3 regions of the Shewanella sp. MSW genome follow, and region 3 is predicted to be linked to each of the others. Evidence: predicted binding sites of a transcription regulator. Region 3 holds the regulator's gene; each other region holds the start of a gene.
What was found. Region 3 encodes MetJ, which represses methionine synthesis genes. Its sites were predicted from a motif close to TAGACGTCTAGACGTCTA; they were not measured.
Positions count from the first base shown of each region.

Region 1: metK (methionine adenosyltransferase) is a predicted target of MetJ. The motif match lies at 5,001-5,018, and genes of this name have one in related genera.
Region 2: serA (phosphoglycerate dehydrogenase) is a predicted target of MetJ. The motif match lies at 1,808-1,825, and genes of this name have one in related genera.

Region 1 is NZ_LVDR01000008.1:150,857-160,940, forward strand. Features, by position in the region: gene fba (class II fructose-bisphosphate aldolase) at 1-96, opposite strand, end outside; gene AYI96_RS10760 (phosphoglycerate kinase) at 211-1,386, opposite strand; gene epd (erythrose-4-phosphate dehydrogenase) at 1,474-2,490, opposite strand; gene tkt (transketolase) at 2,622-4,616, opposite strand; gene metK (methionine adenosyltransferase) at 5,062-6,213, shown strand; gene AYI96_RS10780 (hypothetical protein) at 6,280-6,609, opposite strand; gene AYI96_RS10785 (GNAT family N-acetyltransferase) at 6,636-7,172, opposite strand; gene AYI96_RS10790 (GGDEF domain-containing protein) at 7,302-8,255, shown strand; gene AYI96_RS10795 (diguanylate cyclase domain-containing protein) at 8,376-9,242, shown strand; gene AYI96_RS10800 (hypothetical protein) at 9,297-9,464, opposite strand; gene AYI96_RS10805 (META domain-containing protein) at 9,601-10,014, shown strand; gene AYI96_RS10810 (dicarboxylate/amino acid:cation symporter) at 10,077-10,084, opposite strand, start outside.
Region 2 is NZ_LVDR01000003.1:366-10,449, forward strand. Features, by position in the region: gene AYI96_RS03260 (helix-turn-helix transcriptional regulator) at 278-943, opposite strand; gene AYI96_RS03265 (DUF2238 domain-containing protein) at 1,154-1,759, opposite strand; gene serA (phosphoglycerate dehydrogenase) at 1,918-3,147, shown strand; gene ygfZ (tRNA-modifying protein YgfZ) at 3,247-4,209, shown strand; gene AYI96_RS03280 (two-component system response regulator) at 4,268-5,299, opposite strand; gene AYI96_RS03285 (PAS domain S-box protein) at 5,391-10,084, opposite strand, start outside.
Region 3 is NZ_LVDR01000013.1:49,796-59,879, reverse strand. Features, by position in the region: gene phsA (thiosulfate reductase PhsA) at 1-1,908, shown strand, start outside; gene AYI96_RS14475 (4Fe-4S dicluster domain-containing protein) at 1,921-2,493, shown strand; gene nrfD (NrfD/PsrC family molybdoenzyme membrane anchor subunit) at 2,490-3,434, shown strand; gene traF (conjugal transfer protein TraF) at 3,591-4,784, shown strand; gene AYI96_RS14460 (sulfite exporter TauE/SafE family protein) at 4,792-5,535, opposite strand; gene metJ (met regulon transcriptional regulator MetJ) at 5,611-5,925, opposite strand; gene metB (cystathionine gamma-synthase) at 6,141-7,301, shown strand; gene AYI96_RS14445 (bifunctional aspartate kinase/homoserine dehydrogenase II) at 7,318-9,717, shown strand.

The sequences.
Region 1 (10,084 bases), on a different contig from region 3:
ACGCATCTGCTCCAGGTTGTTGACGTTGAACGCCGGGACGCCGTATCCATGTTCGGCGGCGTGGTCCAGCAGTTGGCGTAGGGAAATAAGGGCCATTTTTTTACTCCAATAATAGGGTGAATTACTTCACCGAGGTCGCTATCGCTTGGATTTAACTTGATGCTCCCGGCAAAGCCGGGAGCGGTTTCTTTATAATTCTTTTGACTTTGCTTAGTTACCGCGGGCCTTGAGCATAGCCACTGCCGGTAACTCTTTACCTTCGAGGAACTCGAGGAAGGCGCCGCCGCCGGTAGAGATGTATGACACCTTGTCGGCGATACCGTATTTATCCACGGCGGCAAGAGTATCACCGCCACCAGCGATGGAGAAGGCCGGTGACTCGGCGATCGCCTGGGCGATACGCTTGGTGCCTTCGCCGAACTGGTCAAACTCAAACACCCCTACCGGGCCGTTCCAGACTATAGTACCGGCTTTTTGCAGGATAGCTGCCAAGGCTTCGGCGCTGTCCGGGCCTATATCAAAAATCATCTCATCGTCGGCAACCTCGGCCACTGGCTTCAAGGTAGCCACGGCTGCAGGGCTGAACTCCTTGCCAACCACTACATCGGTAGGCACAGGGATATCGCCGCCACGGCTCTGGGCATTGGCCACCAGGCGCTTGGCTTCATCGATAAGGTCGGCTTCATAGAGTGACTTGCCCACAGGATGGCCGGCGGCGGCTATAAAGGTGTTGGCGATACCACCACCCACCACCAGTTGATCCACTATGCCGGATAGAGACTCAAGCACTGTCAGCTTGGTTGACACCTTGGAGCCTCCGACAATCGCCACCAAGGGACGTGCCGGGTTATCCATCGCCTTACCCAGGGCATCCAGCTCGGCTGCCAACAATGGGCCGGCGCAGGCTATCGGGGCAAACATGCCGACTCCGTGAGTCGAGGCCTGGGCGCGGTGAGCAGTACCGAAGGCATCCATCACATAGACATCACACAGGGCCGCCAGCTGCTTGGAAAGCGCCTCGTCGTTTTTCTTCTCACCCTTGTTGAAGCGGACGTTTTCAAACACCACGACTTCGCCTTGGGCAACTTCGACGCCTTCAAGATAGTCTTTTTCCAGGCGCACCGGGCAATCCAGCGCCTTGGCCAGATAGTCAACCACAGGCTTGAGGGAAAACTCCTCATTATATTCGCCTTCGGTTGGTCGTCCCAGGTGGGACATCACCATCACGGCAGCCCCTTTTTCCAGTGCCAGTTTGATGGTGGGCAGTGACGCCCGCAGACGCGCGTCGCTGGTGACCACGCCATCGGCCACCGGCACGTTGAGATCTTCACGGATCAGCACACGCTTGCCCTGAAGATCCAGCTCTGACATCTTGATAATTGCCATTTTTACGCTTCCTTCTTAATCAAAAACAAATCTGTTTCACTAAGGGCGGCAGCTTCCCTGCCCCCTGAAATAATCTGTCGCAGTCTCTCAGGCGCTGCGGGCCTTGATCATCGCCAGTGCCGTATCCAACATACGGTTGGCAAAACCCCATTCGTTGTCGCACCAAAGCAACAGCTTCACCAGTTGGCCATCACTGACCCGGGTCTGGGTACCATCGACCACGCTGGAGCGCGGATCATGATTAAAATCGCATGATACCAGAGGCTCATCAGTATAGCCCAGAATCCCCTCGAGCCGGCCGTGGGTCGCCTGCTCCAACACTTGGTTTACCTTGGCAATATCCACTCTGTCGTTGAGGGTCACAGACACATCTATAGCGGTAACATTAATAGTGGGCACCCGCACAGAGATAGCCTCAAACTTATCCTTCATCTGCGGCAGGATACGCTCTATGCCGCGGGCAAGCTTGGTATCTACCGGAATAATTGATTGCCCGGCGGCGCGGGTACGGCGCAGATCGTCGTGATAGGCATCTATCACCTGTTGATCATTCATCGCCGAGTGGATAGTGGTAATGGCACCGCTCTTGACCCCAAAGTGCCGGTCCAGCACATCGATGACAGGGACAATACAGTTGGTGGTACAGGATGCGTTGGACACCACTGTGTGTTCGGCGGCCAACAGTTCCTGGTTGACACCATAGACTATGGTGGCGTCAACATCCGCCGAAGAGGGGTGACTTATCAATACCTGGCGGGCACCGGCCTGGATATGAGCCTCACAGCTCTGTCTATCAGAGAGGGCGCCGGTAGCTTCGAACACCAAGTCGATATCCAGCTCGCCCCAGGGCAGTTTGTCCGCCTCCGGCTCGGCCAACAGGGTAATGCTGTCATCCCCCAGTTGCATCATGCCATCGGCAAGGCTCGCGCGGCTATGGAAGCGACCATGGGTGGTGTCATAGTTGGTGAGGTGGACTATGGCCTCGGGCTTAGCCAGTTCATTGATAGCAACGATCTGAATTTGCTGCCTTTTACCCGATTCGTATAAGGCACGGAGAATTGAACGGCCGATGCGGCCATAACCATTGATTGCGACTCTGATCATGGAGATCCTGTTCCTCTAATGAGGGATGCTGATTGGGTAACGGCCTGACTTCCCGACAGGCCGTTGCACTTCCTGTGCGGCATTCCATTGCCTGGTTGCCGCACAGTCATTTCCAATCAGGCAGGCGCGGCTCAGGCGAGCAGAGCCTTACCGGCTTCAACCACTTTATCGACAGTGAAACCGAACATCTCAAACAACTGATTGGCAGGCGCCGACTCACCGAAGCTGGTCATGCCAATAATGCGACCGTTCAGGCCGACATATTTATACCAGTAATCGGCTATGCCCGCTTCCACGGCCAGTCGTTTTGTGACATTGGCTGGCAGTACAGCTTCTTTATAAGCCGCGGTTTGCTGGTCAAATACGTCGGTAGATGGCATGGAAACCACGCGCACCTTGGCGCCAGTAGCGGCCAGCTCAACCTGGGCCTTAACCGCCAACTCGACTTCGCTGCCGGTGGCAATGATGATCAGCTCAGGCGCGCCTTCGCAATCCACCAGCACATAACCGCCCTTGGCCACATCATTCAGTTGCTCGGCGCTGCGTGGCATCTGGGTCAGGTTCTGACGCGAGAAGATCAGCGAAGTTGGGCCGTCTTTGCGCTCAATGGCGTATTTCCAGGCGATAGCAGATTCTACCTGGTCACATGGGCGCCAGGTGCTCATGTTGGGAGTCATACGCAAAGAGGCAATCTGCTCAACCGGCTGGTGAGTCGGGCCGTCTTCACCCAGCCCAATGGAGTCGTGGGTATAGACTTGAATATTCTGCACCTTCATCAGCGCGGCCATCCGCATGGCGTTACGGGCATATTCCATAAACATCAGGAAGGTGGCACCGTAAGGTACAAACCCACCGTGCAGGGCAATACCGTTGATGATGGCGGTCATACCAAACTCACGCACACCATAGTGCAGGTAGTTGCCGCTGGCATCTTCGGCCGAAATAGGCTTGGAACCTGAGTACATGGTCAGGTTGGAAGGCGCCAGGTCGGCACTGCCCCCTAAGAATTCAGGCAACATTTTACCGAAGGCTTCCAGTGCATTTTGCGAGGCCTTACGGGAAGCGATATTGGCAGGATTGGCCTGCAGCTGCTCTATGTAGGCTTTGGCATCGGCGTCAAAGTTGGCAGGCAGTTCACCGTTGAGGCGACGCTTGAGCTCGGCGGCCAGCGCGGGGTGAGCGGCTTCATAGGCAGCGAACTTGTCGTTCCAGCTGCTTTCGGCGGCCTTACCGGCTTCCTTGGCATCCCAGGCAGCATAGATTTCAGATGGGATCACGAATGGCTCATGCTTCCAGCCCAGGAATTCACGGGTGGCGGCAATTTCAGCATCACCCAGCGGCGCACCGTGGCAATCATGAGAACCGGACTTGTTGGGAGAACCGTAACCTATTACGGTCTTGCAGCAGATCAGCGATGGACGCGGATCAGCCTTGGCGGCTTCAATGGCGGCGTTAATAGCTTGTGGGTCGTGACCATCGACACCGGCAACCACGTGCCAGCCATAGGCTTCAAAGCGCTTGGGAGTATCATCGCTGAACCAGCCTTCAACATGACCATCGATGGAGATACCGTTGTCATCCCAGAAGGCGATCAGTTTGCCAAGACCCAGGGTACCGGCCAGTGAGCAGGCCTCATGGGAGATACCTTCCATCAGGCAACCGTCACCCATGAAGACATAAGTGTGATGATCGACAATATCGTGACCGTCACGGTTAAACTGAGCCGCCAGAGTCTTTTCCGCAATCGCCATACCTACGGCATTGGTGATGCCTTGGCCCAGAGGCCCTGTGGTGGTTTCGATGCCGGGAGCATAACCATATTCAGGGTGGCCCGGAGTACGTGAGTGCAGTTGACGGAACTGCTTGAGATCTTCAATGCCCAGATCATAACCCGCCAGATGCAGCAGTGAGTAATGCAGCATGGAACCATGGCCGTTTGACAGCACAAAGCGGTCGCGGTCAGCCCATTGAGGGTTCACAGGGTTGTGCTTGAGGTGATCCCGCCACAGGACTTCGGCGATATCTGCCATCCCCATGGGAGCACCGGGGTGGCCGGAATTGGCCTTTTGGACAGCGTCCATACTTAAAACACGGATAGCGTTAGCGAGTTCTTTACGGGAAGACATGCTCTCTCCTGCTTGATCTTAGAGGTCTTGGGCAAAATGGAGCCATATTTTCCCCTACCGGGCAGAAGGACGCAAATAAAATTCGCCCACCCACGGCGCCAAAAGCAGCCCAGGCTTTGCTTTGTGTTTACATTTGCGCCTCATTTGCGAAGCCTGCCGCTCACAAAGCTGTCAACTTGCCTGTCCGCTGATCGCTTTCAACGCAAATGCCAAGGCTGAATTGCCAGAGGAAAAGTCTAGATTCAGATACAGATGAATCTGATAAATTTCAGCAAAATAGCTGAAAACAGTAAAAAAAGATTTGAGTCATTTGAGCCGATTCCTGCGCCATGGCGCACAAATATTTGCGACAAGGGGTGTCATCCAAGTCGAATTCTACTAAAATGGCCGTCTAGATGTAGATGCTTCTACACGTTTGAATTCCACAGACGAGATTTTCCGAATTATGGCAAAACACTTGTTTACCTCTGAGTCGGTCTCAGAAGGACATCCAGATAAAATCGCCGATCAGATTTCTGATGCGGTACTCGACGCGATTCTGGCTCAGGATCCCAAGGCCCGTGTAGCCTGTGAAACCCTGGTCAAGACAGGCATGGTACTGGTAGCCGGTGAAGTCACCACCTCTGCCTGGGTCGATATTGAAGAACTGACCCGTAAAACTGTTCGCGAAATAGGTTATACCCACTCAGATATGGGTTTTGATGCCGACAGCTGTGCGGTACTGAACGCCATCGGCAAGCAGTCCCCCGATATCAATCAGGGTGTAGACCGTGCCGATCCCAAAGAACAGGGTGCCGGTGACCAGGGTCTGATGTTTGGTTACGCCAGCAATGAGACTGACGTGCTGATGCCAGCTCCTATCACCTACGCTCACCAGTTGGTTAAGCGCCAGTCAGAAGTCCGCAAGAGCGGCGCTCTGCCTTGGTTGCGCCCCGATGCCAAGTCTCAGGTGACTTTTGCCTACGAAGACAACAAGATTGTCGGTATCGATGCCGTGGTACTTTCTACCCAGCATTGCGAAAGCGTCAGCCAGGCGGATCTGGTGGAAGGCGTGATGGAAACCATCATCAAGCCAGTATTGCCTGCCCAATGGCTGAACAAGGACACCAAGTACTTCATCAACCCAACCGGCCGTTTTGTTATCGGTGGCCCTATGGGTGACTGTGGTTTGACCGGTCGCAAGATCATCGTTGATACCTATGGCGGCATGGCCCGTCACGGTGGTGGCGCCTTCTCAGGTAAAGACCCATCCAAGGTTGACCGTAGCGCCGCTTACGCTGCCCGTTACGTTGCCAAAAACATAGTGGCTGCCGGTCTGGCTGACCGCTGTGAAATCCAGGTGTCTTACGCCATTGGTGTGGCCGAACCGACCTCCATCAGTGTGGAAACCTTCGGCACAGGCAAAGTCTCGCAAGAATTGCTTATCCAGTTGGTACGTCAGCACTTCGATCTGCGTCCATACGGCCTGACCGAGATGCTGGATCTGGCGCGCCCCATCTATCAAGGCACCGCCGCTTACGGTCACTTCGGCCGTGACGAGTTCCCATGGGAGCAAACCAACAAGGCTGAAGCCCTGCGTACCGACGCAGGTCTGTAATAGACTCAGCTTGCAAAAAAAACCGCCTCAGGGCGGTTTTTTTATATCTATTTATCGGGCGATATCTCAGTAGCAGTGATCGAAATGGGCCGTTTCCATACAGAGGTAACCCAACTGCTCGGCCGATAGCGGCGTGATATCCAACACTTTCATTGGAGTGAATTCGGTATCGGTCAACTGGCGGATCTGCACCTGATAGCTATTGCTGCGCCCACAGTCGAAACAGACGCCCAAGGCTTGCAGCAGATAATGCGGCTTGCCATCGATTTTGGCTTCAAAAGCCTTTGCCTGTTGACCCTGCAGCGCCAATACAGACACCAGGTATCTGACATTATCCCAGGCAGAAAGCCTTAGCGACTCACAGGATTGCAGTAGGGTTTCTGGCGTGTTTTGCATCTTACTCTCCCGCGTCAAAGCGCCTGTTAACCCAGCAGCAGATAGAAATCCCGGCCACAAAGGGTGACAAAATCCAGGGTGCGCATGCGGCCATCCCGGCTATGGGCACGTATAGACGCCTCGTTATCCTCGGCGATCAGTGCCAGCCAAGGCGCACTGATGTTGGCTCTGGCGGCGCCATAAAGCTTATCAAATACGCCCTTGCCACGATAATCAGGATGCACCCAAACCGGACCGTAATGCAAAGTCTGCTGCCAATTCAATTCCAGGTCAAAGCGATTCTGGGCCAGTTGCCGGCAGAGGGCCTGACACAAAGGCGAATGCTTGAGTTTATCCCAACTGCCGGTTATCAGATAACCGGCTACCTTAGTCGCGTCCAACGCCAACCACACCAGGCCGGAAGCCACCAGAGGTTCAAGCTCCTTGGCAGAAAAGCCCTGCCCTTGCATGCCTTGAGTGCGCTCTCTGGCACTCAATTCATCCTGGCCGAAGCGCTGCTCCAGACTGGCAATCGTCTCAATATCGGCCGCCTCGGCCTGGCGGTATTGCATGGTTTGCGGCATTAAAAAGACTCAGCAAGAAAAGAAGCCGCATTATAGCCAAAGCAGGTTTAAGCCGCACTCGATTTGCGAAATTCCTATACTGCTTCCACACTTAAAGTTGAACTTAAGCCACATCACTCAGGAAGAGACATGCTCCCGGATACCATAGACCCAGGCAAGAGCCTATTGGAAAATGAAAGCCACAGACTCAACCTTATTCGCTGGATGCATCAATGTGAGCTAATGAAACGTTACTACCAGGCCGACAAAGTCTTTGTGCTGCAAAAGACAGAACAGGGATTTGAAGTCATTGTCAGCGCCGCCGATGCCAGCCACAGGTTCCCACCCGGTAAGGTATTCTCTGCAGACGAAAGTGTATTCCTGCGTATGGTCGATAGCCCACCCGAGGGCGTTAATCTGGATCTCACCCGCTCCACCTATAATGACAATCCAAAAGAGTTCAGCAATGTCCTTGGGATTCTATCCCGGCCCGTGCTCTGGCCCGATGGCTCGGTGTTCGGTTGCCTGTGTGTCATCAATGCCCATGCCAACGAGCAGCAACACATAAGCCCTTATATGCTGGAACCGTTTCAAATTCTGCTGCAGCAAGACTTGGCGCTCCTATGCCAAAGCCATAGAATCGAATCGCTATCCATGCGAGACCGGGAAACAGGCATACTCAACCGTTATGGTTTCATTATGATGGCGCCAAGACAGCTCAATCTCGGTCGCCGCTTCGGTGCTCATTCAGGCATTATTTTTTTCGAGTTGATACCCGGGGCGAATATGGATGCCGAAACGCTGGCACGTCATCATAAGGAACTCGGTAACCTGATCCTCAGTACCATAAGAACCGCGGATATTGCCGCCCACTACAACGACAGCCAATATGTCCTACTGGTGTTTGTCGATCTGGAGCGGGATCTGGAACATATCATCAAGCGCCTTGAGCGGCAGATGAACCAGTTTTCGGCTCCATTGCAGTTGGACTCCAGCAGTTGCTTTTTCAGCCCGGACTCAGCAGCCAAGTTGGCCCCCATGCTGGAAAGTGCCAGAGCAGGGCTCAAGTCATCCAAACAGAAGAAAGAAGCAGAAAAGCCTTGATTCAAAGCACAGAACAAGCATTAAAAAGACTCAGATCCAATAACTGATTATTTGCATTTTATTAACGCAAACGGTTAGGTATCCTGAGGCAATCCCTGCCATCAAAAATACGATAACTATATGCATGCGCAACTGACGGAAAAAACCAGCAGCTTAAGAGACCACCCCAACGACCCTTTGAAGCTTAGCCATTGGCAAAACCGTTTAGCCACTGTCAGAGAAATATTTCACGCCCAAACTGTGCTGTTACTACAGCATATGCCAGACACCAAGCTACAGGTCCTGAGCCACAGTTCGGTGGCTGAAATCCCAACTGAATTTGAAGATATTACCTCTATACTGCAACACTTTGCAGCTCACCCGGCCGAGACCATCAAGTACCCACTTCATTGGTCCGATGGCAAGCTGTTTGGCGAATTACTGATCCTAAATGGCAAACCCAAGGTAGCGATAGAGCAGTTGCAGTCTTTGCTCGAGCCTATGCTTGAGCTACTCAAGAGTGAGCTTGGACAGTTGCAACTGATGGAACAGATGGCGTCTCTGTCTTTACAAGATGAACTCACAGGTATGCTCAATCCCAGGGGCTTTAATCTGCTGGCATCAAGGCAGCTGAGTCTTAGTCGCCGTTTGGGCTCCCATGCCGGACTTTTACTGTTGGAAGGCAAGGAACTTAACTCAAACCGTATTGCCGGGCTGCAACAAGATAAGGCCCTGAAAATGCTGGCAAGGGTGATACTGGAGAACATGCGTGAAGCAGATATCTGCACCAGGTTGAATAAGAGCCAATTCATTATCCTGGCATTTGTAGACAACCAAGCGCATTTGGATATTCTCACCAGCCGCTTAAAAAAACGAGTTAGTCGCAGCGATTGCGGCCTACAACTGCTGGTTGGGAAAAGCTTCTTTGCACCTGACTCCCACTTCGAACTTTCACCTATGTTGGAACTGGCAAAGCAAGATCTACTGCAATATAAGGCCTCAAGTTAATCCGGGAAAGCCGCTTGCGCCATGGCCGTTCATGCTAATTTTGAACTTAAGCGTTTATTGCGTTTTTTGATCCTGTGCCTTGGCCCATTGGATAAAGATAACCACAGGATATGGCGACATAAATACCAACCCCAAGCCTATCAGCGAGGCAATAATCAACATTCCGCTGACCTCAAGCGCCATAGTAGTCAACATATAAACCCCAACACCGACAAGCAGCATTAACACTCCGATCCAATGTAACAACTTTAGAAGGCCTATCACTGAGTTAGCATTGGATATCACCCTTCTCCCCCTTTTTAATCCGCGTTATTCTTGTCACACTATAAAGGCTTTATAGACTAATGGAAAAATGACCATGATTAAGAAAACTCTCGTAGCTGCTGCACTGCTATTTGGTCTGGCTGCCTGCCAAACCACCCCGGATACCCAAGGTCAGTTTCTGCCACTGGAAGGCAGCTGGCAAGTAGAAAGCATTATGGGACAACCGACTATAGATTACAGTCCCGCCCAGCTGGTTTTTACCAAGGACGGCAAATTGTCCGGTAACAACAGCTGCAATAACTTCTTCGGCACCTATTCCCAGGAAGGCCTGAAGTTAAAGCTCTCACCCGCCGGCAGTACAATGAAAGCTTGTGTCGATGCACTGATGGCCCAAGAACAACTGGTAATGCAGGCCATGCCTCAGGTGACCCAAGGTGAAATGAGCAATGGCAAGCTCTTGCTCAAGGGTGTTGACGGCCAGGTTCTGCTGCAACTCAGCAGCCTCTGATTTTTCCCTTCAGTCATAAAAAAAACCGCCTTCAGGCGGTTTTTTCATTTATGTAACTCATATCAATTAC
Region 2 (10,084 bases), on a different contig from region 3:
ATAACGTGGCTGAGGGCGAATGCTCGCCGGTGGCGAGCGTGCTTATGAACGCAAGCTATGAACAGATTGGAATGCTTAAGCCCCACGACTTTCGCCACAGGCACAACAACTATCATAGCTTTGGCTGAAAGCCATTCCCAACGCGTAAAAAAGCACAAAGCAGCGGCGATTGCCGCACTCTGACAGGAATTTTCCACTGACTTGGCTTACATAAAAAGCCATCAAAACATAAACAAGCCCCATTCGGGGCCAAGTTCAGGCTGAATCCAGCGACAAATCAACTGATGAGATCGAAGTGACTCTGATAGGTCTGGGCCCAACGCAACAATTCGACTCGATTACGAGATTGTGTCTTGCGGAAAATCGATGAGATATGCGCCTTGACCGTATGCTCACTGATACACAGACGCTGGGCTATCTCTTTATTCCTGGCACCACTGGAAACCAGCTGAATAATGGTACGTTCACGCCGGGTCAACATCTGCAGCATGGAAACCGTATCGGCCGACATCTCATTGCCAGTGTCCAGAGTTTTGACCAACTTACGGAACATCTTACTGATAAGGGTTCTGTCGTACCAGAGCTCATCGGCCACCATCTTGCGTAGACCAGTGAGCATAAGATCGATACGCTGATCTGAGTAGAGCACTCCGCGGATCCCCAGCAACATCGCTGATTCCTGATCCAGTGACCCTCTGCTGACTTGATAAAGGGCGACCGGAACATGAGAAACCAAACGACTGGCCAATAAAGGGATCCCCTTATTATCCAGCGCTGCCCCCTTCTGAGAGATTAGATAAAAAGTACTATCACTCTTCTGCGGTTCCAACTGCTCCGGGTGGCGTACTATACGAGTCTTAAGACCGATGGACTCGGCCAGTATGGCCAAATGACAAGGGGCGGCTATTTGATTTATAAAAACCAACTCATTGATACTACTCATTTTTACTCTTCTCCCTGAAAAGTCTTGCTTATATCCCTAAAGGGATAGCTTCCTTAATCACTTTAAGTGCGACTACACAAAAAGCATCAGACGATTCTGACCAGATAACGTCCGGTTTTCATCACCATAAAGTATTATTCTAACAATCTTTAACAGCTTTTTCAGACGGAAGATTGTAAAGAGTGTATTCAAAACTCTTTGTTCCAACTGTCAATCTACGTTTAAATGCCGCAATTGACGGTCATGAAATGAGGATAAGAAGAACAAGGCAGCGATAGCACCGACAAGGGCCATCAGCATATCCGACTGGGTATCCCAAACGTAGCCTTGGGTGCCGAGAAAGGCCTCGGCGCCGGTTCCGGTGGCAACGGCGACCCACCATTCTATCAGTTCATAGAAAGCCGATAAGGCCAAGGCAAAACAACTGACTAGAAAGGCACACCAGGCACCCGGCTTCACTGCCCGATTACGCAGCAGTATCTCCCGAGCAATCATGGCCGGGATAAACCCTTGCGCCAAGTGACCCAGTTTATCGTAGTTATTGCGCTCAGAACCCATCCACTGTGCCAAGGTATCGAACAGTGGCACCTCGGCGTAGGTGTAGTGGGCACCGACAAAGAGGATCAGGCAGTGCACCAAAATCAGGCCATAAAGCAGTGGAGTCAACGGGAAACGCTTACGGGTAAAAAACAGTATCGGCAGCGCCAGCATACCCGGCAGCGCTTCCAGCCACCAAGTAAAATTATCTTTGGGGGCTATCGCCGACCAGATAAGTACCGCAAAATAAATGACCAGCCAGATAATTGTGTTTTTCAAGCCACTTTCCTTATGCCAGTGATTGTTCTCTATTAGGAAAAAATACTTTAGCCATCTAGCCCTCCACTTAATCTGAAAAAAGTGCTACTTTGGTTGGGCATGAGCGAAAATATCATAGCATACGTACATTAGTTAATAATCAAGAGGGTACCTATATCATGGCGAAACACTCGCTGGACAAGGATAAAATTAAAATCCTGTTGTTGGAAGGCGTCCACCAATCAGCCGTTGATGTGCTGGAAAGGGCTGGCTACACCAATATCGAGTATCATAAGGCATCACTTTCCGGCACTGAGCTGCAGCAGTCGATCAAAGATGCCCATTTCGTCGGAATCCGCTCCCGTACCCAACTAACCCAAGAAGTCTTGCAACAAGCTGAAAAGCTGGTTGCCATAGGATGTTTCTGTATCGGTACCAACCAGGTCGATCTCAAGGCTGCCGAGCAACTGGGTATTCCAGTATTCAACGCACCCTTCTCCAATACCCGCAGCGTGGCCGAACTGGTACTCGGTGAAATCATCATGTTGCTGCGCGGGATCCCGCAGCGCAACGCCCTGGCCCATCGTGGTGGCTGGCTCAAGAGCGCCAATGGCAGCTTTGAAGCCCGCGGCAAAACCCTTGGGGTTATAGGTTATGGTCATATCGGCACCCAGCTTGGGATCCTTGCCGAAACTTTAGGGATGAAAGTGATCTTCTTCGATATCGAAGATAAGCTGCCGCTGGGTAACGCCCAACAAGTTCACTCCATGGAGCAACTGCTGTCTCAGGCCGATGTGGTCAGCCTGCATGTACCTGAAACACCACAGACCAAAGAGATGATTGCCCAGGCCGAACTGGCGATGATGCGCAAAGGGAGCATATTGATCAACGCTTCCCGCGGCACAGTGGTGGATATCGACGCCCTGGCCGTCGCCCTCAAGGAGCAGCAGTTGGCTGGTGCTGCCATCGACGTGTTTCCGGCTGAGCCCAAGTCCAACACAGATGAATTCCAAAGCCCGCTGCGCGGTCTGGACAATGTGCTGCTGACCCCTCACATAGGTGGCAGCACAGAAGAAGCTCAGGAAAACATAGGTATTGAGGTTGCCGGCAAGCTGGCCAAATACTCAGACAACGGCTCTACCCTGTCGGCAGTCAACTTCCCGGAAGTATCGCTGCCGCAGCATAAAGATGCCTCTCGCCTGCTGCATATTCACCATAACCGTCCAGGTATTCTGATCAAGATTAACCAGGCGTTTTCAGAAAAAGGCATCAACATTTCAGCCCAGTACCTGCAAACCACGCCGACCATAGGTTATGTGGTAATGGAAGTGGATACCACTCAGGCAGAAGAAGCACTAACAGAACTCAAGTCTATCGAAGGCACTATCCGTACTCGTTTGCTGTTCTGATTTTCACAGGGCGCCTTATTACCCTTGGCGCCCTGTTTATTTCTGTCAAATCCGCTACAATCGCAGATCTCTTAATGCCTTCAATCTCAGGATCTTGTTATGAGCATTTGCGTTTCTCAGCCCGATTGGCCTCTGGATGCCGGCATTCCGGATCTGCTTATTTCCCGCCTCTCTCACTTGGGTCTGCTTGCCGTTACCGGTGAACAGGGCCGCAGCTTTATCCACGGTCAGGTCACCACAGATATCAGCTCTCTCACGACAGAGCAGTGGCGCTGGGGCGCTCACTGCGACCCCAAAGGCAAGATGCTTTCAAGCTTCAGAACCTTTACTCTGGGTGATGCCCTGATATTGATGATGCCAAAAGATACCCTGGCAGCCGACTTGCCGCAATTGAAGAAGTATGCGGTATTCAGTAAGGCCGAACTGGTCGATGTCAGCGACGATTACAGCCTCTTGGGTGTTGCCGGTGCCAAGGCGAGCACTTGGCTGACAGAGCAGCTTCCGGGCTTCAACGCCGAGCAACAAGTCAGCGCTGTCGATGGCGGCGCAGTGCTGCAGGACGGCGAGCGCTTTATTCTGGTACTGCCCAAAGCCCAGGCCGATGCCATCTGCCAGCAGCCTCCAGTCGATGCCAGTGCCTGGCAAGAGCTGGAAATCCTTGCCGCCTACCCTAACCTGCCGGCAGCACACATGGGCCAATTTGTACCGCAAATGTGCAACCTGCAAGCCATCAACGGCATCAGCTTCACCAAGGGTTGCTACATGGGCCAGGAAACCGTGGCCAGAATGAAGTATCGCGGCGGCAACAAGCGAGCCCTCTATATTCTCAAGGGCAAAGCCACTGTCGATGTCACCCCGGAAACCACGCTGGAGATGGCGCTGGAAGGAGGTTTTCGTAAGGGTGGCAGCATTATTGAAGCCGTACAACGAAATGGCGAGTTACTGCTGACCGCAGTACTGGCCAATGACACAGAAGTCGGTGCCAAATTCCGTATCGCCGATGATGAAAACAGCGAACTGACGGTAATGCCTCTACCCTACTCTCTGGAAGAGCAGGAGTAACAATAAATCACCCAATAAAGGCGCCGTCGGCGCCTTTATTTTTATCAGCAGTTTGTCGCTATTCGGCGTCGGACTCGGTTTCCATATGAGTGTCACGCACTTCAATCACCTGGGGCAATATCTGTTTGAAGTGCTCCACCAGTTCAGGGTCAAAGTGTTTCCCTGCCTCAGACTCCAGTAACGCCATGGTATCTTCTATGCTCCAGGCCTTCTTGTAAGGTCGAATCGAAGTCAGGGCATCAAAGACATCGGCAATGGCGACGATTCGCCCCTCAATGGGAATATCTTCGCCTTTTAAACCTTTGGGATAACCTGAGCCGTCCCACTTTTCGTGGTGGGTCAATGCTATCCTCCGGGACATCTGCAACAGAGGATCCGGGTGTTCACCAATAATCTCGGCGCCAATTTCGGCGTGTTGTTGCATGATTCTCCACTCTTCGGCATCCAGCTTGGCCGGCTTTTTCAGCACGGCGTCCGGCGTACCTATCTTGCCGATATCATGCATGGGCGCCGCATTATAGAGTAGTTCACAGAAGTGTTCCGGCAACTGGGCTTGCTGCGCCAGTAGCTTGGCGTAGTGGCTCATGCGAATAACGTGTAAGCCGGTTTCGTTATCCTTGTATTCGGCAGCGCGGCCCAGACGACGAATGATCTCGAAACGGGTCTGTTCCAGCTCGTGAGTGCGTTCACGCACCTGTTGTTCCAGCAAGCGCTGCTGATCATAGAGGGCCAGGTGGTTCCGCACCCGCGCCTTAACTATCGGGGCACTGACAGGCTTGGTGATGTAGTCGACAGCGCCCAAATCAAAGCCCTGGGTCTCATCGGCCACTTCAGAGAGAGCAGTGACAAAGATCACCGGAATATGGCAAGTCATAGGCTCTTGCTTGAGACGCTTACAGACTTCATAGCCATTCATACCCGGCATCATCACATCCAGGAGGATCAGATCCGGAGGGCTCTTCTGCGCCAACGCCAGCGCTCTTGGGCCATCTATCGCCACCTTGAGCTTATAGTCATCGCCGAGGATCCCGAGCAGAATATCAATATTCTCCGGTGTATCATCCACCACCAACACAGTGGCTTTTTCCATCCCAATCTCCCTCTTGCTCCAGACACCGATTTGCATCTCGGCACAGCAGGTTCCGCCGTAGCCCGTAATTACCCGTTGAGTATAGTCAGGCTTATTCCGCCTCGTTCAGCTCTTGCTGTAATTCGCGAATAAGGTCGGCAGCATCATCAAATTGGTAGCTGCCGACCATGCTGCTGACAGGTTTCAAGCGCTGCCACAAAGGTTTACTCACCCGGCGGCTCAATGCTTCCAGTTGAACGACGGCATCGGCATCGGCATCTTCCAGACTGCTTTGCAGTTGCTTCAAAGCGGTTTTAAGCGTCTCGACATCCATCTCCTCGGCCGCATCGGCTTGCGTCTGAAGAGCGCTTTGTGGCTTATCACCCATCCAATCTGCAATGGCGTCGACAATGACGGCGACCCGCTTTTCCACTGCCTGCAACTCTTGCTCACATTCTTCAGCGGCCGCCAACTTAGCTTCCAATTGCCGAGCCTCTTCCACCAAAGCCTCAGAGCAAAGATTGCCCGCCAGTCCCTTCAAAGTATGCGCCGCCCTAACCGCTTCTTCCTGCTGCTGTTCCTTGAGCGCTTTGCGGATCCGTTTGCCAACATTGCCCTGACTAGCGAGGAAACGCTCGAGGATGCGTCGATAGAGGCGTTCTGAATGCTGCACCAGCTGCAAGCCCCGGTCGATATCCAAGCTCTCTTGTTCCGGCCAGCTCACCAGATCATCAGGAGCATCACCATCGGCCATCCCAGTGTTATTATTCCCTGCAGCAGGGGCTTGCCCCCCTCCCAGATACTGCAACAACACCTGATACAAGAGGCTGACTTCTATCGGCTTGGCAATGTGATCATTCATGCCGGCCATCAGGCACATCTCCTTGTCACCGGCCATGGCGTTGGCCGTCATGGCGACCACTGGCAACTGCTCAAGCCCTGGCATCTTACGCAGCGCTTCTGTGGCCTGATAGCCGTCCATCACAGGCATTTGACAGTCCATCAGCACAAGATCAAACTGCTGCTGCGCCAACTTCTCCAGCGCTATCTGGCCGTTTTCTGCGATAGACAGGTCTATGCCTACCTGCTCGAGAAACTCGGTCGCCACCTCCTGATTCATCTCGTTGTCTTCCACCAGCAGCACTCGTTTGCCGGCAAGAGCCGCCAATTGCAGCGATTCAAGATCCAGTACCTTGCGCCTGACGGGAATATGGCCCTGACGTCCAAGCGCCAACATAATGCCGTCCAGCAGCCTGGAGGCACTGACCGGCTTGGTGATATAGCCGTTGATCCCGAGTTGCTCCAACTGTTCGATAAAGTCATTGTTGGCGTGGGCCGATACCATGAGGATCAGTGGCGGCTCCTTTAGCTGCAATATTTGCCGGGCGGTTTCCATGCCGTCCAGCTCAGGCATCTTCCAATCGATCAGGGCCATCTTGTAGGACTTGCGCTTCACCTTCTCCAGCGCCTCCATGCCGCTGCGGGCACAGTCGACGGCAAAGCCCATACTCTCGAGCGTAGTACGCAATATATCTCTGGCGGTGCCGTTGTCATCAACCACCAGAATCGGCATACCTTCCAGTTCCTGCTCTACATTGAGCTTGTCGTTTTCCGCAACCTTGAGTCGCACGGTAAAGAAGAAACAACTGCCGTTACCAAACTGGCTTTCAACGCCGATTTCACCGCCCATCAGTTCCACCAGCTGTTTGGAGATCGCCAGCCCAAGCCCGGTACCACCGTATTTACGTGTGGTTGAAGTGTCCGCCTGGCTGAAAGACTTGAATAATCTGGCCTGCTGCTCGGCCGTCAGACCTATGCCACTGTCACGCACTGCGAATCTCAGGAGCACCTCATTCTGCTCGCGGCTTAGCTCAGTTATCGACAGCATCACTTCACCGCGCTCGGTGAATTTAATGGCGTTGTTCATCAGGTTAATCAACACCTGACTGAGGCGTAGCGGATCCCCTTCCAGATAGCTGGGCACACTGGGGGCCACGGCAAACAACAGCTCCAATTGTTTTTCGGCGGCACGCTCCGAGAACATATCCCCGAGATCTTCCAGAATATTGTCGAGCTGGAACGGCACCACTTCGATATCCAGTTTGCCGGCCTCAATCTTGGAAAAGTCGAGAATGTCATTGATGATCCCCAGCAGGGATTGCGAAGCCCGTTCAATTTTTTCCACATAGTTACGCTGCTTGTTATCCAGCTTGGTCTGCAGACACAGTTGTGACATACCGATAATGGCATTCATCGGGGTGCGTATCTCGTGGGACATATTGGCAAGAAAGTCACTCTTGGCCTTGTTGGCAGCATCGGCTTCATCCTTGGCCGTCATCAGCTCATTGGACAAGAGTTTCAAGCGGGTGATGTTGGCAATGCTCATAACCACTGAGCGTTCACGATCACCTTCTTCCTCAATTTCAGAAGCGTTGACGGCCATCCACATCGGCTCGCCAGAAGCACTGAGCAGGCGCCACTCGCCGCTGACACTGTGATCGTCACTCTGTTGCAAGCGCTCGTACAACTCGTTGGCTTTGCTTCTGTCTTCCGGCACCATCAGATCGGCAAACGAGCGACGTTTCAGCTGTTCGGCACTCATGCCCATATCAGTGCAGAATTGACCATTACAATCCATTATGGTGCCGCGATCATCCAGGTTGACTATGCCTATGCCTGCGTTATCAAACAGGGCCCGGAAGTGTGCCTCACTCTGGGCCAGTTCGGTTTCCATCTTTTTACGGCCGCTGATATCGGTCAGATAACCGTTCCAGAGCATGCCATCCTGCTGTTTGCTGCCTTTGGCACCGGCCTCGAGCCAACGCACCTCGCCGGAAGGGTGACGGTAGCGAAACTCTTTGATCCACTGCAGCCCCCCCTCACCGGAAAGCAGCCGAATAATGCTGCCCCTGTCTTCGGCAACAATCCGCTCGGCCACCAGATCAAAGTCGGCCATTACCTCATTCTTGTGGTGGCCCAGAGTGGCAATGGCTGCACTGGAAAGGAAGGTGAATCTGCGTTGCTGCGGGCTTTGCCAAAATAGTTGATACACAGTACTGGGCACAGACTCTGTGATGGTTTCCAGTTGCTCCCGCGACTGCTCCATCTTTTCCTGAGCCAGCTTGCTGTCGGTAATGTCGTTGAGGCTGCCATCGAACCACAGTGGATTGCCGTCTTCGTCGTAACTGGCCTTACCCTTTTCATGGATCCAACGCACGCTGCCATCCCGGTGGCGAATACGATACTCAACATCGAAGGCTTGCTGCTCGGCCAGAGCCGAATTTATGGTGTCAATACACAGTTGCTTGTCTTCATCAATAACCAGGGAGCCATAACTGCGCTTCTTGCTGTCGATAAAGTGCCAGGCCGGATAACCGCTTATCTCAGTGATATTGTCGCTGACATACTCCATGGTCCAATGTTCATCGACCCGGGTACGATAAACAGCGCCGGGGATGTTGGATACCAGACCGCGAAAACGGCTTTCGCTCTCGCGAATTTTACGCTCTACTGCCAGTTGCTCGGTCAGATCCCGAATCGATGCCGCCACCTGGTGTTTACCCTTCTGATCGGCCGGTAACAGGCTCAAACCTATCTGCACCGGAAACTGGGAGCCATCACACTTGAGCGCCTGCAGCGCCTTGCCCTTGGCCATCATGCGATCCTTACCGTCAGTCACAAAGGTATGACGCTTGGCCGCATGCTGCAAACGATCGACTTCCGGCAACAATTGATCTATGTTGAGTTTGAGCATCTCTTCAGCGTTATAACCGAATAGCTCCTGACAGCGGCTGTTGGAGAACACCAGCATGCCATTTTCATCGACAATCAGCATCGCCTCCGGCGCCGCTTCCAGCACTGCGTTGGACCAGGCCGCGGCGGAAAACTGCTCGGTAACATCGTTGAACAACATCTCCACCGAAATCAGCTTACCTTCATCATCGAGCAAGGGCTGCATAAACAGATCCAAACGTCTCAAGCCACCTTCGGCGTCGGCCAACTCCACCTGATGTGGCGGTACGGACTCACCGGCCAGCGCCTGTTCCATATACTGCCAGTTGGCTTCATTGATACTGTTGCTGGAAAACAGCCGCTGATACTTGCGCCTGAGCACCTCAGGGGAGATGCCCAATACCTTCTCCACACCGTCGCTGGCCTGCACTATGGCGCCGTAAGGATCCATAGAGCAGTAAAAGGACTTATCACTCATGCCATCGATAAGCTTGGCAAACCTGTTGCCACGGGAGTCGAGCAGTGCTTGTTCCCTCTCTTCGAGAATTTCAGCCATCTCATTGAATTTATTACTGAGAGTAGCAATTTCCCGCACCACGCCTTCAGGCTTTTGCAAGCGTTTTATCAACCCCTTGCTGAAGTCCACTATCCCGGTTTCCAACAGCTCCAGGGGCTGGGTGAGACGCTTGGCACTCCAGTAACTGGTCACCAGCAGCAATATAGCCAATAACAACAGATTGATTGTTAACGAGCTGAAATCCTGCAGGAAAGAACGCAGCAACTGTTTTTGTGGGGTAATCACCAATACCCGCCATTCCAATGGTGCCACTCTGGCAACACTGGCAAGGTACTGCACGCCATTGAGGTCACTCAGAGCCACTTCAGGGGTGTCGGCGGCGTAGATATGTTGCGCCGCTTCCTTTCCTGCAGCGGTATTGGCGAGCCAATCTTCCAATTTGGCATTGCGGCTAAGGTTATTGTCCGGGTGATAAATGAGCCGCCCCTGGTTATCCAACACCAACAGCTTTTTGGGATCGATTCCCAAGCGAATCGGTAAGCTGGAAAGCGCCAGAT
Region 3 (10,084 bases):
CAAACCATCGCCACCAAGCTGAATCAAATCAAGGCCGACCATGGTCCTGAAGCCGTGGCATTTTCCTCCAAGTCAGGTTCGCTGTCCGGACACCTGTTCTATTTGGGTCAGGCTTACGGCAGCCCCAACTCCTTTACCCATAACACCACTTGCCCGGGCGGTTATGTGGTTGCCGCCAAGGCGATGTTCGGTACCAAGGTGAAGCGGGATCTCTCCAACTCCAAGTACATCATCAACTTCGGTCATAACCTCTATGAGGGGATCAATATGTCCGAAACCCGGGGAATGATGAAGGCCCAGGCTGACAAAGGCGCCAAGTTGGTGGTGTTTGAACCCAGGTTCTCTGTGGTGGCCGATAAGGCCGATGAGTGGTATGCCATTCGTCCCGGCTCGGATGTGGCCGTGGCCCTGGCGCTGTGCCATGTGCTGATTGCCGACAACCTCTATGACAAGGCCTTTATCGAGCGCTATGTTGTGGGTTTTGAGGCCTTTGCCGCCGAGGTCAAGGCTTATACCCCTGAGTGGGCTGAGAAAATTTCCGACGTACCTGCCGCCGACATCCGCCGTATTGCTCACGAGTACGCTGCTGCAGCGCCTCATGCCGTGGTCGACTTTGGCCACAGATCTACCTTCACTCCGGAAGAGTTCGATATGCGCCGGGCGCTGTATGCCGCCAACGTGCTGATCGGCAACCTGGAGCGTAAGGGTGGCCTCTACATGGGCAAGAAGGCCGGTGGCTACAACAAGTTTGCCGGTGAGCTTGTGGCTCCTGAGCTGGGTAAGCCAGGCGTTAAACTGCCCAAGCCGCAAGCCAAACGCATCGACCAGATGGATGAGCAGTTTGCTATGGCCTGGTCCGGTGGTGGTATCTATCAGTCAATCATAGATGCAACTCTGGAAGCCAAGCCTTACCAACTGCGGGCCTGGGTTATGAGCCGTACCAACCCTATGCAGACCATGACCGACCGTGCCAAGGTGGTTGAAAGTCTGAAGAAGTTGGAGTTTGTGGTTTCCTGTGATGTTTACATCAGTGAAACCGCCGCCTGGGCCGACATCATACTGCCCGAGTGTACTTACCTGGAGCGGGATGAAGAGGTCGCCGACAAATCCGGCAAGAACCCGGCCTACTACCTGCGTCAGCAAGTGGTAGATGTGATTGGCGATGCCAAGCCTTCCTGGCAAATCTTCCGTGAACTGGGCATAGAGATGGGCCTGGAGCAGTACTATCCCTGGGAAAACATGGAAACCCTGCAATTCCTGCAGGTGAATAAAGACGCCCAGCTGTTGCAGCACATCAAGGACAAGGGCTTTGTCAGCTACGGCAAGCCGCTGATGCTGCGTGAACCCAAGATGGTGGCCGACTTTGTCGCCGCCTACCCCAACGCCAGGGGCATGGATGAAGATGGTACTTATGGTAGCGCGCTCAAGTTCAAGACCCCCAGCGGCAAGATTGAACTGACCTCCGCCAAGGTAGAAGACATGGCGCCTGGCCGTGGCACTATCGCCTATCGTGAAGTGACCCTGAAACAGCCGGACGAGCTCTACTTTATCCAGGGTAAGGTGGCAGTGCATACCAATGGTGCGACCCACAATGTGCCTATGCTGGCTAACCTGATGTCCGATAACGCCGTCTGGATCCACCCTGACACTGCCGCCAAGCATGGCATTGAGAATGGGGACGCCATTCGTCTCACTTCCAGTGTCGGCAGTGAAGAGGGTCATGCGCTGGTGACCAAGGGCATACGTCCCGACACTGTGTTCGCCTATATGGGCTTTGGTTCCAAGAACAAGGAGCTGGCACGGGCGACCGGTAAGGGCGTGCACTGCGGCAACCTGCTGCCCAACGTGACTGCACCTGTGTGCGGTATGAACGTACACACCACAGGTGTGAAGCTGGAAAAGGCATAAGGGGAGGCGAAGATGACTAAAAGATATGTGATGGTGCACGACGAGAATAAGTGCATCGGCTGTCAGGCCTGTAACGTCGCCTGCCGCAGCGAAAACGGTGTACCTGAGAGCGTAACCCGCCTGCAGGTACGGGTAGAAGGCCCATTCGGTGATGCGCCGCATCTGCACTTCAAGTATCACAGGGTGTCCTGTCAGCAGTGTGAAGATGCCCCTTGCGTCAAGGTCTGTCCTACCGGGGCGGCTTATGTGGGCGAGGACGGCATTATTTCCATCAAGGCAGAGAAATGTGTCGGCTGTATGTACTGTGTGGCAGCTTGCCCCTACAAAGTACGCTTTATGAACCCGGAGACCAAGGTGGCCGACAAGTGCAACTTCTGTAAGGACACACGTCTGGCTCGCGGCGAACAACCCGCCTGTGTGACCGTATGTCCTACCGATGCCCTGGTGTTTGGTGATGCCAACGAGGCCGGCAGCGAGGTGGCGACTCTGCTCAACACCCGCGTGACTTATCAGGACAAGACCCATCTGGGTACTAAACCCAGAATCTACCGTATTCCTGTCAAGAGAGGGGGGATCCAATCATGAACAATACTTGGGGCGATATGACACAATACGACCCTGTAACCTGGAACTGGGTCATAGCGGTTTACCTCTTCTTGGCTGGGTTGTCGGCGGGTAGTCTGCTGATTGGGATCGGGCTGCGTTGGGTGCAAAACAAGACAGAGGGTGACAGCGGTATTCTCAAGGCGGCAGCCTTGATAGCGCCAGTGGCTATCTGTTTGGGGATGCTGTGTCTGGTGTTTGACCTGACCAAGCCGTTCCACTTCTGGCTGATCCTGATCAACTACAACCTGACATCTGTGATGTCCATCGGGGTGTTGGCGCTGCTGGCCTATATTCCGCTGACCTTTGCCTATGCGCTGGTCGTGCTGAAAGATGATCTCGGTAGCTGGGGTCTGGGCTTTCTTAAAGGGATTGCAGAATCACTGACTGGCCTTCGCAAGACTATGGAAGTACTGCTGTTTGTGCTGGCGATTGTCGTGGGTGCTTACACAGGCTTCCTGATCTCCGCCATGAACGCCTACCCCATGCTGAACACTGCCGTATTACCGGCGCTGTTCCTGGTGTCCGGTCTGTCGGCCGGTGCGGCCGCCAACGCGGTAGTGGCGCTGCTGCTGTTCAAGACAGACAAGCACTGCCCACAGCTGGGACGGATGCACGGTTTGGAACTGCCGGTAATGGCGGCAGAAATCCTGTTCCTGTTCATGCTGTTCTGCGCGCTCTATTTCAAGGGCGGTGCAGCGGCGGCAGCGCTGGCATCATTGACAAGTGGCGTCTGGGCCAGCGTGTTCTGGATTGGAGTTGTGGGTATAGGTTTTGGTATCCCGCTGCTTTCCATGTTGTTGCTGCCGGCGAGTACCCGCCACACCAAGGACGCCATGCTGGCGGTAGCCTGCTGCAGCCTGACCGGGGTGCTGGCACTTAGACACTTCATTCTCTATGCAGGTCAGAGCTATCTTGGTTAACAAGCACCTCTGAACCTGTTTTGCCTCAGCCCGTATCATTTGATACGGGCTTTTTTTGTATCTTGATACCATTGTGCCACTGAGATCTGGACTATCTTTAACCCATGTAACTAACGTCTTGCGTCTGGTTACAGATAAAAGCAAGAGGGGGATGAGATGAAACTGAGTCTTTTGACACTGCTTACCACGGGGCTTGCCAGCACGCTGGCGCTGGCAGGGCAGGATGTTTATGAGGCCCGCGCCGATGCCATGGGCGGCGTTGCCGTGGCGGCCGGTAATCGTGAGGCGGCGGCCTTTTCCAATCCGGCGCTGCTGGCTTTGCCCTCGCGCCGCAGCAGTGACTTCAGTTTACTTATTCCCACCATAGGCGCAGATGGCGCAGATAAAGATCAGATGATCGATAAGTTTGATGCCTTGCAGGATAACTATGACGCTCTGGTCAATGCCATAGATGCTGCCGACACAGCGGCTATCGATGACTACCGCAAGCGCCTCAGTGGTGACTTGCAATCGCTGCAGGGCAACAACGCCTATGTCAGTGCCGGTATCAATATGGCGTTGGTCATGCCTTCGGATGGTTTTAGCTATGCCTTTGTATTCAAGAGTTATCTCGATGCCTTGGGGATTGCCGAAATCGCCGCTGCGGATATTGATGCCCTGGATAATCTGGACCCCAATAACCCGCCGGAAATCCAAGATTTGACCTCCCAGGGGCGGGTAGTGGCCGGGGCGGTTTCCGAGCTCGGAGTTGCCGTGAGCTATCCGCTATCTATCGTCAATATGCCGGTGACAGTGGGAGTCACCCCCAAGCTGCAACGGTTGGATAGTTTTAATTATGCTGTCAGCGCCAACAACTTCGATGCCGATGATTTCAATGATGATGATTATCGCAGTGATGACACAGGCTTTAATCTGGATATCGGCCTGGCATTTCAGCCATTGGATGGTTTGGTTATCGGTGTCAGCGGACGTAATCTTATCGAGCGGGACTTAAGCAGCATAGAGGCTGGCGGCGTGCAGCTTACCTATCAGGTGAAACCTATGGTTACCGCCGGGGTGGCCTATGACTGGGCGGCTTTTTCGCTCAGCAGCGACTTGGATCTTACCGACAACGATAAGTTTGCCGAGCTTGAGGGCAGCCGCTATTGGCGTTTAGGTGGCGAATACCGGCCTGCTGACTGGGTTGCTTTACGGCTCGGTTATCGCCAGGATCTTAATGATCACAGCGCCGATCTTTATTCACTCGGGACAGGGTTCGCCATAGGCAACAGCTTCCGGCTGGATCTCACCGGCATGTTTGGCAGTGACGATGCCATAGGTGGCGTGCTGCAAACCAGCTATCACTTCTAACAGCGATTTAACCGTTGATGAGCGCCAGGGTTGACTTGATAGTCAGCAACAGGGCGCTCAGGGTGCATAGCGCCAAGGTTAAGCTGCGGGTCTTCTCTTTATCCACCCGGCCCACCAAACGGCCAGCGACCAGAAAACCAATAAATACCGCAGGCAGCAGCAACAGCGATAGCCACAGATGCTTTAGGGTCAAGAGGCCAAAACAGCCGAGAATGATCAAGGCTATCAAGGAGCTGAAGATGAAGAAGGCCGACAGCGCTGCGCGGAACTGACTGGCATCCTTACCCGCCAGCAGCAGAGCCATAGGTGGTCCACCTATGGCCGCCACGGTATCGAAGATCCCGGAAAATACCCCGGCAATAAACAGGCTGAGGCGGTTGATCTTAATGCTGTATTTTCTGAAGCTGAGAAATACGGCCACGGCCACAATCAGGGCTATGGTCAAGCCCATAATCGGTTGCGGTGCCAGCAACAACAGGGTGGCACCAATCAGGCCGCCGGGGAGTCGTCCCAGCAAGGCATATTGCAAGCCGTTGAATTCCAGGTGGCCGCGTTCGCGTATCAAGGTCAACAGGGCGATAGAAAATCCCATCACAATCACAGGGACGGGAACCAGTTCCGGATCGACGATATACAGCAAAGGTGTGGCTACCACGGCCAGGCCAAAGCCTATCAGCGACTGGGTCAGGGCGCCGGTAAATATGATCAGGGATGCCAGCAACAGGGTGACGGGATCTATCAATGACAGCATTCGCAAGCTCCCAAAAGAAAAGGATCGCGCAGCGATCCTTGTTCAACAATAAGATAATTCAGAGGAATAAGACACTTATTCCATGTCTTCCCATTCAATGCCCATGGCATCCATCATGCGTTTGGCTTCTTCCGGGATGCTGTCGGGTTTGTCTTTGGACAAATCCTCATCATTGGGCAGTGGCTGGCCGGTATAGGCATGCAGGAAGGCTTCGCACAACAGTTCGCTGTTTGTGGCGTGCCGCAGGTTGTTTACCTGGCGCCGGGTGCGCTCATCGGTCAATACTTTCAGTACCTTCAACGGAATAGAGACAGTGATTTTTTTCACTTGCTCATTCTTCTTGCCGTGTTCGGCATAAGGGCTGATGTATTCGCCATTCCATTCAGTCATTGATTCACCTGTGATCTCACTAATTCGCAGCAGATTTTAAACCCTTACAGGATACAGTCAAATGATTGCCTGCAAAATCTGTGCAATATGAACAGAAATCCATACATTTGGACGTCCAAACGTCTTGATGCCTATTGACGGCTGGATAGTCATTGGTTAGATTTAGACGTCCAGACATCTTTATGGTGTCGAACCTCAGCATTCAGGAGTCGATTATGACAGAGCGGCGATTAGCAACCACAGCGGTCCGGCAGGGCATCGAATCAGACAGCCAGCACGGGGCCGTGGTGCCACCCATCTATCTGTCGACCAACTATGCCTTTGAGGGGCACACTCAGCCAAGAGCCTTTGATTATAGCCGCTCGGGTAATCCTACCCGCTCCATTCTGGGGGATGCCTTGGGGGAGCTGGAACAGGGCTGCAGTGCGGCAATCACAGCGACCGGCATGGCGGCCATTACTCTGGTGGTCAACCTGCTGGGGCCGGATGACCTCTTGTTGGTGCCCCATGACTGTTATGGCGGTAGCTATAGGCTGTTCACCCATCTGGCCGCCAAGGGCCAGTTTCGTTTGCAGGTTTTGGATCAAACCGACCCGCAAGCACTCGCCGCTGCCCTGGCGCAAAAGCCGCGCATGGTGTGGCTCGAGACGCCATCTAATCCGCTGCTGCGGGTTGTGGATATCACCGCCATTGCCGAGGCGGCCCACCAGCAGGGCGCATTGGTGGTGGCCGACAACACCTTTTTATCGCCGGCGCTGCAACAGCCTTTACTGTTGGGGGCCGACATAGTGGTGCACTCGACCACTAAATACATCAATGGCCACAGCGATGTGGTGGGCGGCGCCGTGATTGCCAAAGATCCCGAACTGGCAGAGCAGCTGCACTGGTGGTCCAACACGCTTGGGCTGAGCGGTGGCGCCTTCGATAGCTACTTGACCCTGCGAGGCCTGCGTACTCTGGCGCTGAGGATCCGCGAGCATCAGGCCAATGCCGAGCGCATAGTGGCGCTGCTGAGCCAGAGCCCGGTGGTAGACAAAGTTTATTATCCGGGGCTTAAGAGTCACCCTGGTCATGAGATTGCCGCCAGGCAGCAGAGTGGCTTTGGCGCTATGCTGAGTTTTGAACTCAAGGGCGATGAGACGCAGGTGGTTGCCTTCCTCGGCGCGCTCAGGCTGTTTTCCGTGGCCGAGAGCCTGGGAGGGGTTGAGAGCCTGGTGGCCGTGCCCGCCACCATGACCCACAGAGCCATGACGAGTGAGGCTCGCGCCGAAGCCGGTATTAAAGACACGCTTATTCGCTTGTCTGTGGGCATAGAAGATAGCCGGGATCTGCTAGACGATATCGCCGCCGGATTGGCGGCAGCCGCAAACTGTTGAATTGAAGGAGCTTGAGATGGCACGTTGTCACCTACATAAGTTTGGCGGTTCCAGTCTCGCCGATGCCGATTGCTACCGACGGGTCGCCCATATTTTGCTGACCCATGGTCATGCCGATGATCTTGTAGTGGTTTCCGCCGCCGGCAAGAGTACTAATTTTCTCTATAAACTGTTGAACCTGAAGGAGTCGGGCGCTCTGTGGCAGGAGGAGCTACAGGAGCTTGTCGGCTATCAGCAGAATCTGATTGAACAGCTGCTGGGCAATGAACAGGCACGTCAACTGCGGGAGCGTCTGTCTACAGATAAGGCGCAACTGGCCAGTTTATTGTCTTTGCCTGAACTCAGCGAATACCAATGCAATCAGGTGGTGGGTTTCGGTGAACGCTGGTCGGCCAGACTGATGGCGGCGCTGCTGCGGGAGTCCGGTGTTGCCGCTTCCCATGTGGATGCCCGCAGTTTGTTGATTGCCGATGAGGGCGCAGTGCCCAGGATTCGCCTCGATGAGTCCCGTGAAAGGGTGCAGCGGCTGCTGGCCGAGCATCCCGATGAGCGCCTGGTGATCACCGGCTTTATCTGCGCCAATAGCCAAGGCGAAACTCTGTTGCTTGGTCGCAACGGCTCCGACTTCAGTGCCACCCTGATAGCCAGCCTGGCCGATATCGACAGGGTGACTATCTGGACAGATGTCGAAGGGGTGTTCAATGCCGATCCCAACAAGATTGCCGATGCCAGGTTGCTGAGCAGTATGTCGCTGGCTGAGGCCGACCGCCTGGCGCGGCTTGGCTCCCCGGTACTGCATTGCCGTACGTTGCAGCCGCTGTTTGATACCGAGGTCAGCCTGGCGGTGCGTTCGAGCTACGCCTCGCATACCGACTTCACCCTGATAGCCCCCAAGAGTGATGCCGCAAGCGCCCCAGTGGTGACCAATCTCAATCAGGTGTCACTCTTGAGCCTGGAGTTCAATGGCACCCAGGCTCAGACTCAGACGCTTGATGCGCTCAATGAGGCGGGTTTGACTCCGCTGGCCTACTGGTCTCAGGGGCAACACAAACTTGAGCTGGCCTATACTCCCGAATTATCCCGCCAAGTCTGGCAGTTACTGGAAGCGCAGACATCCGAGCTCAAAATTCAAAGCATTACCGAGGACAGAGAGCATGGACTGGTGGCGCTGGTAAGCAGTGGCGCCGGCAGTTATCGTCGCAGCTTTGCCCGTTTGCTGAGCCGTGAAGCGCGGCCTCTGTACCAGGACCAACTCAGCCTGGTCACCCTGGTACCTAAATCGCAGGTGAACCTGCTGACCCAGAAGGTGCACAGGCGCTGCGCCGGCCCCCGCAAACGCATAGGCGTTATTCTGCTGGGTGTGGGTAACATAGGCGAAGCCTGGGTGGAGTTGTTTGGCCGAGCCCGCGACGGCCTCAAACGTGAGCTGGAGGCCAGTGTTGAACTCCTGGGCTTGGCGAGTTCGAGCCGCGCCTGGATCTGCAATGAGGGGATCTTTGGGGATGACTGGCAGGCAAGGTTTGAAGCTGAAGCTACCCCTTGGCAGTATGAACATCTGTTCGAACAGCTTGCGTTGCTGCAAGCCGATGAACTGGTAGCGCTGGATATCAGTGCCAGCGCTGGACTGACACTAGAGTATCCTGAGTTTTTTGCCCGTGGCATTCATATGGTCAGTGCCAACAAGTTGGCTGGCTCCGGGCCATTGCCTTTCTATCGTGAGCTGAAACAGCAACTGGGTAATCGTCGACTGTTCTGGCGTTACAACGCCAGTTGCGGCGCCGGGCTGCCGGTGCAGCACGCGCTCAATGATTTGCACAACAGCGGCGACAGGGTAGAGGCTGTCGGCGGTATCTTTTCCGGCACGCTCTGCTGGCTGTTTGAGCATTTCGATGGCATCAAACCTTTCTCCGAGCTGGTGTTGCAGGCCAAAGAGCTGGGGATCACAGAGCCGGATCCCAGGGACGATCTTTCCGGGCGTGACATGCAGCGTAAGCTGTTGATATTGGCTCGTGAAATAGGTCTGGAACTGGAGCTTGAGGATATTCGCTTAAGCTCACTGGTGCCTGAGGCGCTGGCCGATATTCCGCTGGATGAGTTTTTGCAGCGGATCCCCGAATTGGATGCCACTCTCGCGCAGCAGTTTGCCGCCGCGGCCGAGCAAAACAAGGTGCTGCGCTATGTGGCGTCACTGGAGCAGCAAGATGGCCAGGTTAACGCCGAAGTCTCTCTGCAGTGGGTCGAGCGTCAGCATCCATACGCTAACCTGACCCCGGGAGATAATGTGTTTGTCATCCGCTCAGCCTTCTACCAGGGTAATCCGCTGATCATTCGCGGCCCAGGTGCCGGTAGGGAAGTGACTGCCGCGGCAGTACAGTCGGATCTGGTGCAGATCTGTCGCGATCTGCTGCAGGAGTAGGGTTGGTATTAGCGTCATGTTTGAAGTTGGTTGACTCCTGGCTAGGAAAGCCTGTGTTAGAGGCCGTTCTCGGACGTCCTGTCCTTCACGGTATTCGGGCTTTCAGCCTATCCGCACCGCAGGTGATGGGCTTGCGGTTTAGCTGGAAGCTGAGATCAAGTTTATTGGTGAGCTTTGGCTTAAAGCCATGCTAGCCGCTGTGCCAGCGGTCTAAAGTCGTGGAGCAAATGCATCCATGCACAAGGGCCAGTTCGCCATCCCTGGCTCTCGCTCGAAAGCACGTTGTTACGCAACTCTCGCCGCCCCACACCCGAGGAAAGGGGGCTGTATCGACTCGCCCCCTTTCCAAACCCCCAGCGACCCGCGA